Regions from separate parts of the Enterocloster sp. genome, predicted to be linked through region 1. Evidence: predicted binding sites of a transcription regulator. Region 1 holds the regulator's gene; each other region holds the start of a gene.
What was found. Region 1 encodes NrdR, which represses ribonucleotide reductase genes. Its sites were predicted from a motif close to CACAANATNTTGTG; they were not measured.
Positions count from the first base shown of each region.

Region 2: a site for NrdR is predicted at 1,177-1,190, ahead of ACZM6M_RS12260 (ribonucleoside triphosphate reductase). Genes of this name have one in related genera too.
Region 3: a site for NrdR is predicted at 860-873, ahead of nrdD (anaerobic ribonucleoside-triphosphate reductase). Genes of this name have one in related genera too.

Region 1 covers NZ_DBMACH010000003.1:203,050-205,327, reverse strand. Annotated here, with positions in the region: gene aroD (type I 3-dehydroquinate dehydratase) at 170-928, opposite strand; gene nrdR (transcriptional regulator NrdR) at 1,115-1,567, shown strand; gene ACZM6M_RS04975 (YqeG family HAD IIIA-type phosphatase) at 1,586-2,107, shown strand; gene efp (elongation factor P) at 2,220-2,278, shown strand, end outside.
Region 2 covers NZ_DBMACH010000011.1:55,674-57,951, reverse strand. Annotated here, with positions in the region: gene hflX (GTPase HflX) at 1-1,138, shown strand, start outside; gene ACZM6M_RS12260 (ribonucleoside triphosphate reductase) at 1,309-2,278, shown strand, end outside.
Region 3 covers NZ_DBMACH010000014.1:5,618-7,895, forward strand. Annotated here, with positions in the region: gene hydA (dihydropyrimidinase) at 1-712, shown strand, start outside; gene nrdD (anaerobic ribonucleoside-triphosphate reductase) at 954-2,278, shown strand, end outside.

The sequences.
Region 1 (2,278 bases):
AGCTTGTGCGGGCTTTTGACTTTGGAAGGGAGTGCCGGAGCTGTTGGGGGGGATGAACCGGCACTCTGTAAGGAAACACTGACTAAAAACTAACACATTTTTTGCTGAAAGGGAAGGGGAATTACTGAAAATGAAATATATTTACTATTATAGAAATACCCTATGTCTGCTACAGATTATTATGAAGAATATCCAGCACACATTTTAGCTCTCTGGCATCGATCTGTCCGGGAGCGGATGCCTGTCCTGCCAGACCAAAAGTAAGACAGGAGCCAAAGATTTCCCCCCAGACACGGCTGATGAGCCCTGTTCCCGCCATGGCCATGGTGACTACAGGACAGGTGAGCTGGCGTCGGGCTGTAACGGTAGCTGTAAGCAGCGTAAGCACATCTTCCGGACACCGGGGCATCACGGCGATTTTTGCAATATCGGCTCCCAGCTTTTCCATGTGGCGCAGCCGTGACAGGAGTTCTCCGCAGGAGGGGGTGGAGTAAAAGTCATGACTGGAAAAAATGGTTTTTACTCCTTTTTCTTTTGCAAGAGCTGTAAGCTCTGTAATGCTGTCCGGATCAGAGAAAAGTTCGATATCGATCAGATCGATACAGCCGGAGGCGATTGCCTCCATAGCCAGTGTTTTATATTGCTGAGTCGAGGCCTGGCGCTGTCCGCCTTCTTTTGTGGTACGGAAGGTGAAAATAAGAGGCGTATTTCCCAAATGTTCTCTGAGACGGGGAAGAAGACCAGTCAGCCGCCCTTCATTAAAAATATCATTCATGTAGTCTGTCCGCCATTCCACCAGATCCGCCGGATAGGAAGAGAGCGCTTTGATCTCCTCAAAAAGAGCTTCATCCGAAGCTCCCACAAGAGGAATACAGACCTTGGGAGTGCCTTCTCCCAGACGCAGATTTCTTACATATACACAATTCATATTGATCCGCCTTTCACTGCAGTATAGTTTGTTTTTTTATTATAGCAAAAAAATTCCGATCCATCCAATGATTTTCATTGGTCTGGTTACAAAGTTCTTGCACTTGAGAAGTGTTTCGGTTAAAATAAATGCAAATAAAGACATAAATTGTCATCATTTTATATAAAGAAGGGAAGTGCAAGCCATATGAAATGCCCCTATTGTAATGAAGCAGATACGAAAGTAATTGATTCCCGTCCCGCAGACGATAACAGTTCCATCCGCAGACGCCGCCAGTGCGAGCGCTGCGGGAAGCGTTTTACAACCTATGAAAAACTGGAAACCATGCCCCTTATGGTGATTAAAAAGGATAATACCAGAGAGGCATATGACCGCTCCAAGATTGAAGCCGGTATCATCCACTCCTGCCATAAGCGCCCCGTATCTCCCCAGCAGATCGGAGTTATGATCGATGAGATTGAGAATCAGATTTTTAATCGGGAGGAGAGAGAGATATCTACTGCGGTGATCGGTGAACTGGTTATGGAAAAGCTTAAGCAGGTGGACGAGGTTGCATATGTGCGTTTTGCTTCCGTGTACAGAGAGTTTAAGGACGTGAGCACCTTTATGGAGGAGCTGGGAAAACTTCTCAAAAAATAGGAGAAAGGCAAAAGGATTATGTTTGAACCATTTTACCCTCAGGAAATTTGGGACTCCACATATGATATCCCCTTTGAAACCTGGAAGGACAGGGGGATTAAGGGCGTGATCTTTGATATTGACAATACGCTGGTGCCTCATGGCGCACCTGCCGATGAGAGAGCCATTGCTTTGTTTGAACATTTAAAAAAGCTGGGATTTAAAACCTGTCTTCTTTCTAATAATAAAGAAGCCAGAGTAAAGCCTTTTGCGTCGCAGGTGAAAAGTCCTTATATCCATAAGGGAGGAAAGCCCTCAAAGAGAGGGTATAAAAATGCCATGGCCTGTATGGGGACAGGGCCGAAGGAAACTCTCTTTGTGGGAGACCAGCTGTTTACGGACGTATATGGAGCAAACCGGGCAGGACTTAAAAGCATTCTTGTAAATCCCATTGACCCTAAAGAGGAGATACAGATCGTGCTCAAACGGTATCTGGAACGGCCTGTGCTTTATTTTTACAGAAAAAGCCGTAAAAAGAACTTGAAAAACATGGACACATAGTATAAAATATAAAAGATTAGATATACAGGGGACCGCCAAAGGCAGGTCATGCCCTGGCGGGCGCTGGAGAGAAAAGCGTCCTGTACAAAGAACGTTAAGGAGGAATATCTTTATGATATCAGCAGGCGATTTTAGAAATGGAATTACACTGGAGATCGAAGGACAGGTAGT
Region 2 (2,278 bases), on a different contig from region 1:
AGCAGTCCCCATTGCAAGGATCGTTCAGAACCGTGAAGCTGTTCATCCTGGGACCTATCTGGGAAAAGGGAAGATTTTAGAGGTTCGAGAGCTCCTGGCTGACACGGGGGCAACGGGTGTCATCTGTGATGATGAGCTTTCCCCGGCCCAGCTGCGCAATCTGGAAGATGCGCTGGATACAAAGGTCATGGACCGCACCATGGTGATCCTGGATATTTTTGCCTCCAGGGCTCATACAAGAGAAGGAAAGATCCAGGTGGAACTGGCGCAGCTGCGTTACCGGGCCATTCGTCTGGTAGGCATGAGAAATTCTCTTTCACGTCTGGGCGGCGGTATCGGAACCAGGGGACCGGGAGAGAAAAAGCTGGAGACAGACCGCCGTCTGATCCACCAGCGGATTGGCCAGTTAAAGCGGGAGCTGGAGGATGTAAAGCGCCATAGAGAGGTCACAAGGCAGCACAGGGAGAAAAATTACAGCCTGACAGCAGCCATTGTGGGATATACCAATGCGGGAAAATCCACTCTGTTAAACCGGCTGACAGGAGCAGGGATCCTGGCGGAAAACAAGCTTTTTGCGACTCTGGATCCCACTACAAGGGCCTTTGTAATGGCAGATGGACAGCAGATCCTTTTGACGGATACGGTAGGATTTATCCGTAAGCTGCCCCATCATCTGATCGATGCCTTTAAGAGTACCCTGGAGGAGGCCCGCTACAGCGATGTGATCCTCCATGTGGTGGACTGCTCCAATCCCCAGATGGATATGCAGATGCATGTGGTAAAGGAAACCTTAAGAGAACTTGAGATTGTGGATAAGACCGTGGTGACGGTGTTTAATAAGATTGACCGTTTGGAGGGAAAGGAGACGGAGCTGCTTCCCAGAGATTTTTCCTCAGACTATCAGGTGAGGATTTCCGCTAAGACAGGAGACGGGTTAAAGAATCTGGAGCAGATTCTTGGGGGCATTATTCGCAGCAGCCGGGTTTATCTGGAAAAGGTATATCCCTACAGCGGTGCGGGAAAGATTCAGACCATACGCGCCTACGGACAGCTTTTGTCCGAGGAGTATACGGAGCAGGGCATTGCAGTAAAGGCCTATGTGCCCGCAGAGCTTTTTGAAGGGCTGTACCGGGATTAAACATACCATCAGTGGCAGTATTAGAAAATATAATAAAACACAACATCTTGTTTAATATATAACATATGGCGTAGATGTTGTGTTTTTTGTGTTCCTCTGCTATAATGAAAAATACATTTCGGTTTAAGTGTAGTAGCTTGTATTTGGAATGTTGAAAGGAGTTTTGAGGTATGATCCAGGTGGTAAAGAGGGATGGGGAAACCGCTGAGTTTTGTCTGAAAAAGATAACGGAGGCAATTAAAAAGGCATTTAGGGCAACGGGGAATGAGTTTAATGATGAGATTTTAGAACTGCTTTCCCTGCGCGTGACGGCTGATTTTCAGCCCAGGATGAAGGATGGAAGCATTTCTGTGGAGGAGATCCAGGACAGCGTGGAGCATGTGCTGGAGCAGACCGGCTACACGGATGTAGCAAAGGCTTATATTCTTTACAGGAAGCAGCGGGAGAAGATCCGCAGCATGAACAGCGCTCTGCTGAACTATAAGGACGTGGTAAACAGCTATGTAAAGGTGGAGGACTGGCGTGTAAAGGAAAATTCCACAGTGACCTATTCCGTAGGCGGCCTGATCCTGAGTAATTCCGGCGCGGTGACGGCAAACTACTGGCTCAGCGAGATCTATGATCAGGAGATTGCAGATGCCCACAGAAATGCGGATATCCATATCCATGATCTTTCCATGCTCACAGGCTACTGTGCCGGCTGGTCTTTAAAGCAGCTTCTGATGGAGGGACTGGGGGGGATTCCGGGAAAGATCACCTCGGCTCCTGCAAAGCATTTGTCCGTTCTGTGCAACCAGATGGTAAATTTTTTGGGAATCATGCAGAACGAGTGGGCAGGCGCTCAGGCGTTTTCCTCCTTTGATACCTATCTGGCTCCCTTTGTAAAAGCAGACCATCTGTCCTACGGGGAGGTAAAAAAGTGTATTGAATCCTTTATTTACGGAGTAAATACCCCCAGCCGCTGGGGAACGCAGGCGCCTTTTTCCAACATCACTCTGGACTGGACTGTTCCCGATGATATGGCAGAGATGAATGCCATTGTAGGCGGCCGGGAGATGGATTTTAAATATAAGGACTGTAAGGCAGAGATGGACATGGTAAACCGGGCCTTTATTGAAACCATGATTGAGGGAGATGCCA
Region 3 (2,278 bases), on a different contig from region 1:
TCTGGCAAAGCTGGCTGGAGATGCGCCGGTGTATATTGTCCACTTATCCTGTAAGGAAAGTCTGGAGGCAGTAAAAGAGGCCAGAGCAGAGGGACAGAAAAACATTTTTGTGGAGACCTGTACACAGTACCTGGTTCTGACAGAGGAGCGGTATCTGGATGAGGATGGATTAAAATATATAATGTCACCGCCTCTGCGCACAAAGGAGGACTGTGAAGCACTGTGGAAGGGCATTGCAGAGGGTGAGATCCAAGCAGTGGCTACGGATCACTGTCCGTTTAATTACGGAAAGGAAAAGCAGCTTGGAAAGGATGACTTTACCAAATGCCCCAATGGAGCGCCGGGAGTGGAAGAACGCATGATCCTTCTGTTTTCCGAGGGTGTTATGACGGGAAAGATCAGTCTGGAAAAGCTGGTGGAAATTGCCTGTACACAGCCTTCAAGAATCTACGGCCTGTATCCGAAAAAAGGCTGCCTGCAGCCCGGAGCGGATGGTGACCTGCTGATTTTAGACCCTTCAAAGGAATGGGTGCTGACTCACAGCCATATGCACAGTGCAGTGGACTATACTGCCTATGAAGGAATGAAGATAAGAGGTTCCATTGAACTGGTAATGCAGAGGGGAAATATAATTGTAAAAGATAACCATTTTTTGGGAAAACAGGGAGACGGCCATTTTATTTTCAGAAAACCGCTTTCGCTGTGTGAATAAGGAAAAACCGGGCGCTGCCGCCATGAAAGGATGGTCTGGCAGCGCTTTTGGCAATTTATTAGGGAGAAAAACGGCTGTTGTCTGAATTTAATATTTTCCAATATTCCTCTTTCATTTCACATGATTTTGTAGTAGTATAGTACACGGCACTATATCTAGTGGTTTTTCCAGATGAGAAAGGAATAAACCGGGGGTGCTTATTATTATGAGATAAAATGACAGATATAAGCGAGGGATCGGGATGAGTGTTGACGTTAAGACAAATGTGATTAAGAGAAATGGGGAAGAGGTAGACTTTAATTCCCAGAAGATCATAAATGCGGTTCACAAAGCAAACGAAGAGGTAGACCGGCTTCATCAGATGAATGACTATCAGATTATCGCCATTGCAGATAATATTGCAAATAAGGTGAATGAATCCACTCATGCAGTGAATGTAGAGGATATTCAGGATATGGTGGAAACCGGGATCATGGCCATGAGAGGCTATGAGGTGGCACAGAAGTATGTACGCTACCGCTATAAGAGAGAGCTGACCCGTAAGTCCAACACCACAGATAACGGGATCCTGTCCCTGTTAGACAATATCAATGAAGAGGTCAATCAGGAGAACTCCAATAAGAATCCGGTTATCAATTCCACTCAGAGAGATTATATGGCAGGAGAGGTGAGCAAGGATTTATCCCGCCGTGTGCTGCTGCCGGAGGAGATCGTGAGGGCCCATGAGGAGGGCATTATCCATTTCCATGATACGGATTATTTTGCACAGAGGGAGCACAACTGTGACCTTATCAATCTGGAGGATATGCTTCAGAACGGCACGGTTATCAGTGAAACACTGATCGAAAAGCCTCACAGCTTTTTTACGGCCTGCAATGTAACCACACAGATCGTTGCCCAGGTTGCCAGCAACCAGTACGGCGGCCAGTCCTTTACGCTGGCCCATCTGGCTCCCTTTGTGGATATCAGCCGTCAGAAGATCCGTAAAAATGTGATTGAGGAGCGCAAAGAGTGCGGAGAATCCTTAGATGAGGCAATTATCTCAAAGGTAACGGAGCGCAGGCTGAGAGATGAGGTACGCAGCGGAATCCAGACCATTCAGTACCAGCTCATTACCCTGATGACCTGTAATGGACAGGCTCCCTTTGTAACCGTATTTATGTATCTGGATGAGGTGCCTGAGGGACAGACAAGGGATGACCTCGCCATGATCATCGAAGAGGTTCTGGTACAGAGGATGCAGGGTGTGAAAAATGAAAAGGGCGTCTGGATTACGCCTGCATTCCCTAAGCTGATCTATGTGCTGGATGAGGATAACATTTCAGAGGAATCCAAATACTGGGGACTCACAGAGCTGGCTGCAAAATGTACAGCCAAGCGGATGGTTCCGGACTATATTTCTGCAAAGATCATGAAGGAATTAAAACAGGGGGATGTATACCCCTGCATGGGCTGCCGCTCCTTTTTGACGGTTGAGGATTCCCAGAGAAATGCAGATGGAAGCCACAAATACTACGGCCGTTTCAATCAGGGCGTAGTGACCATTAATCTGGTGGATGTAGCCTG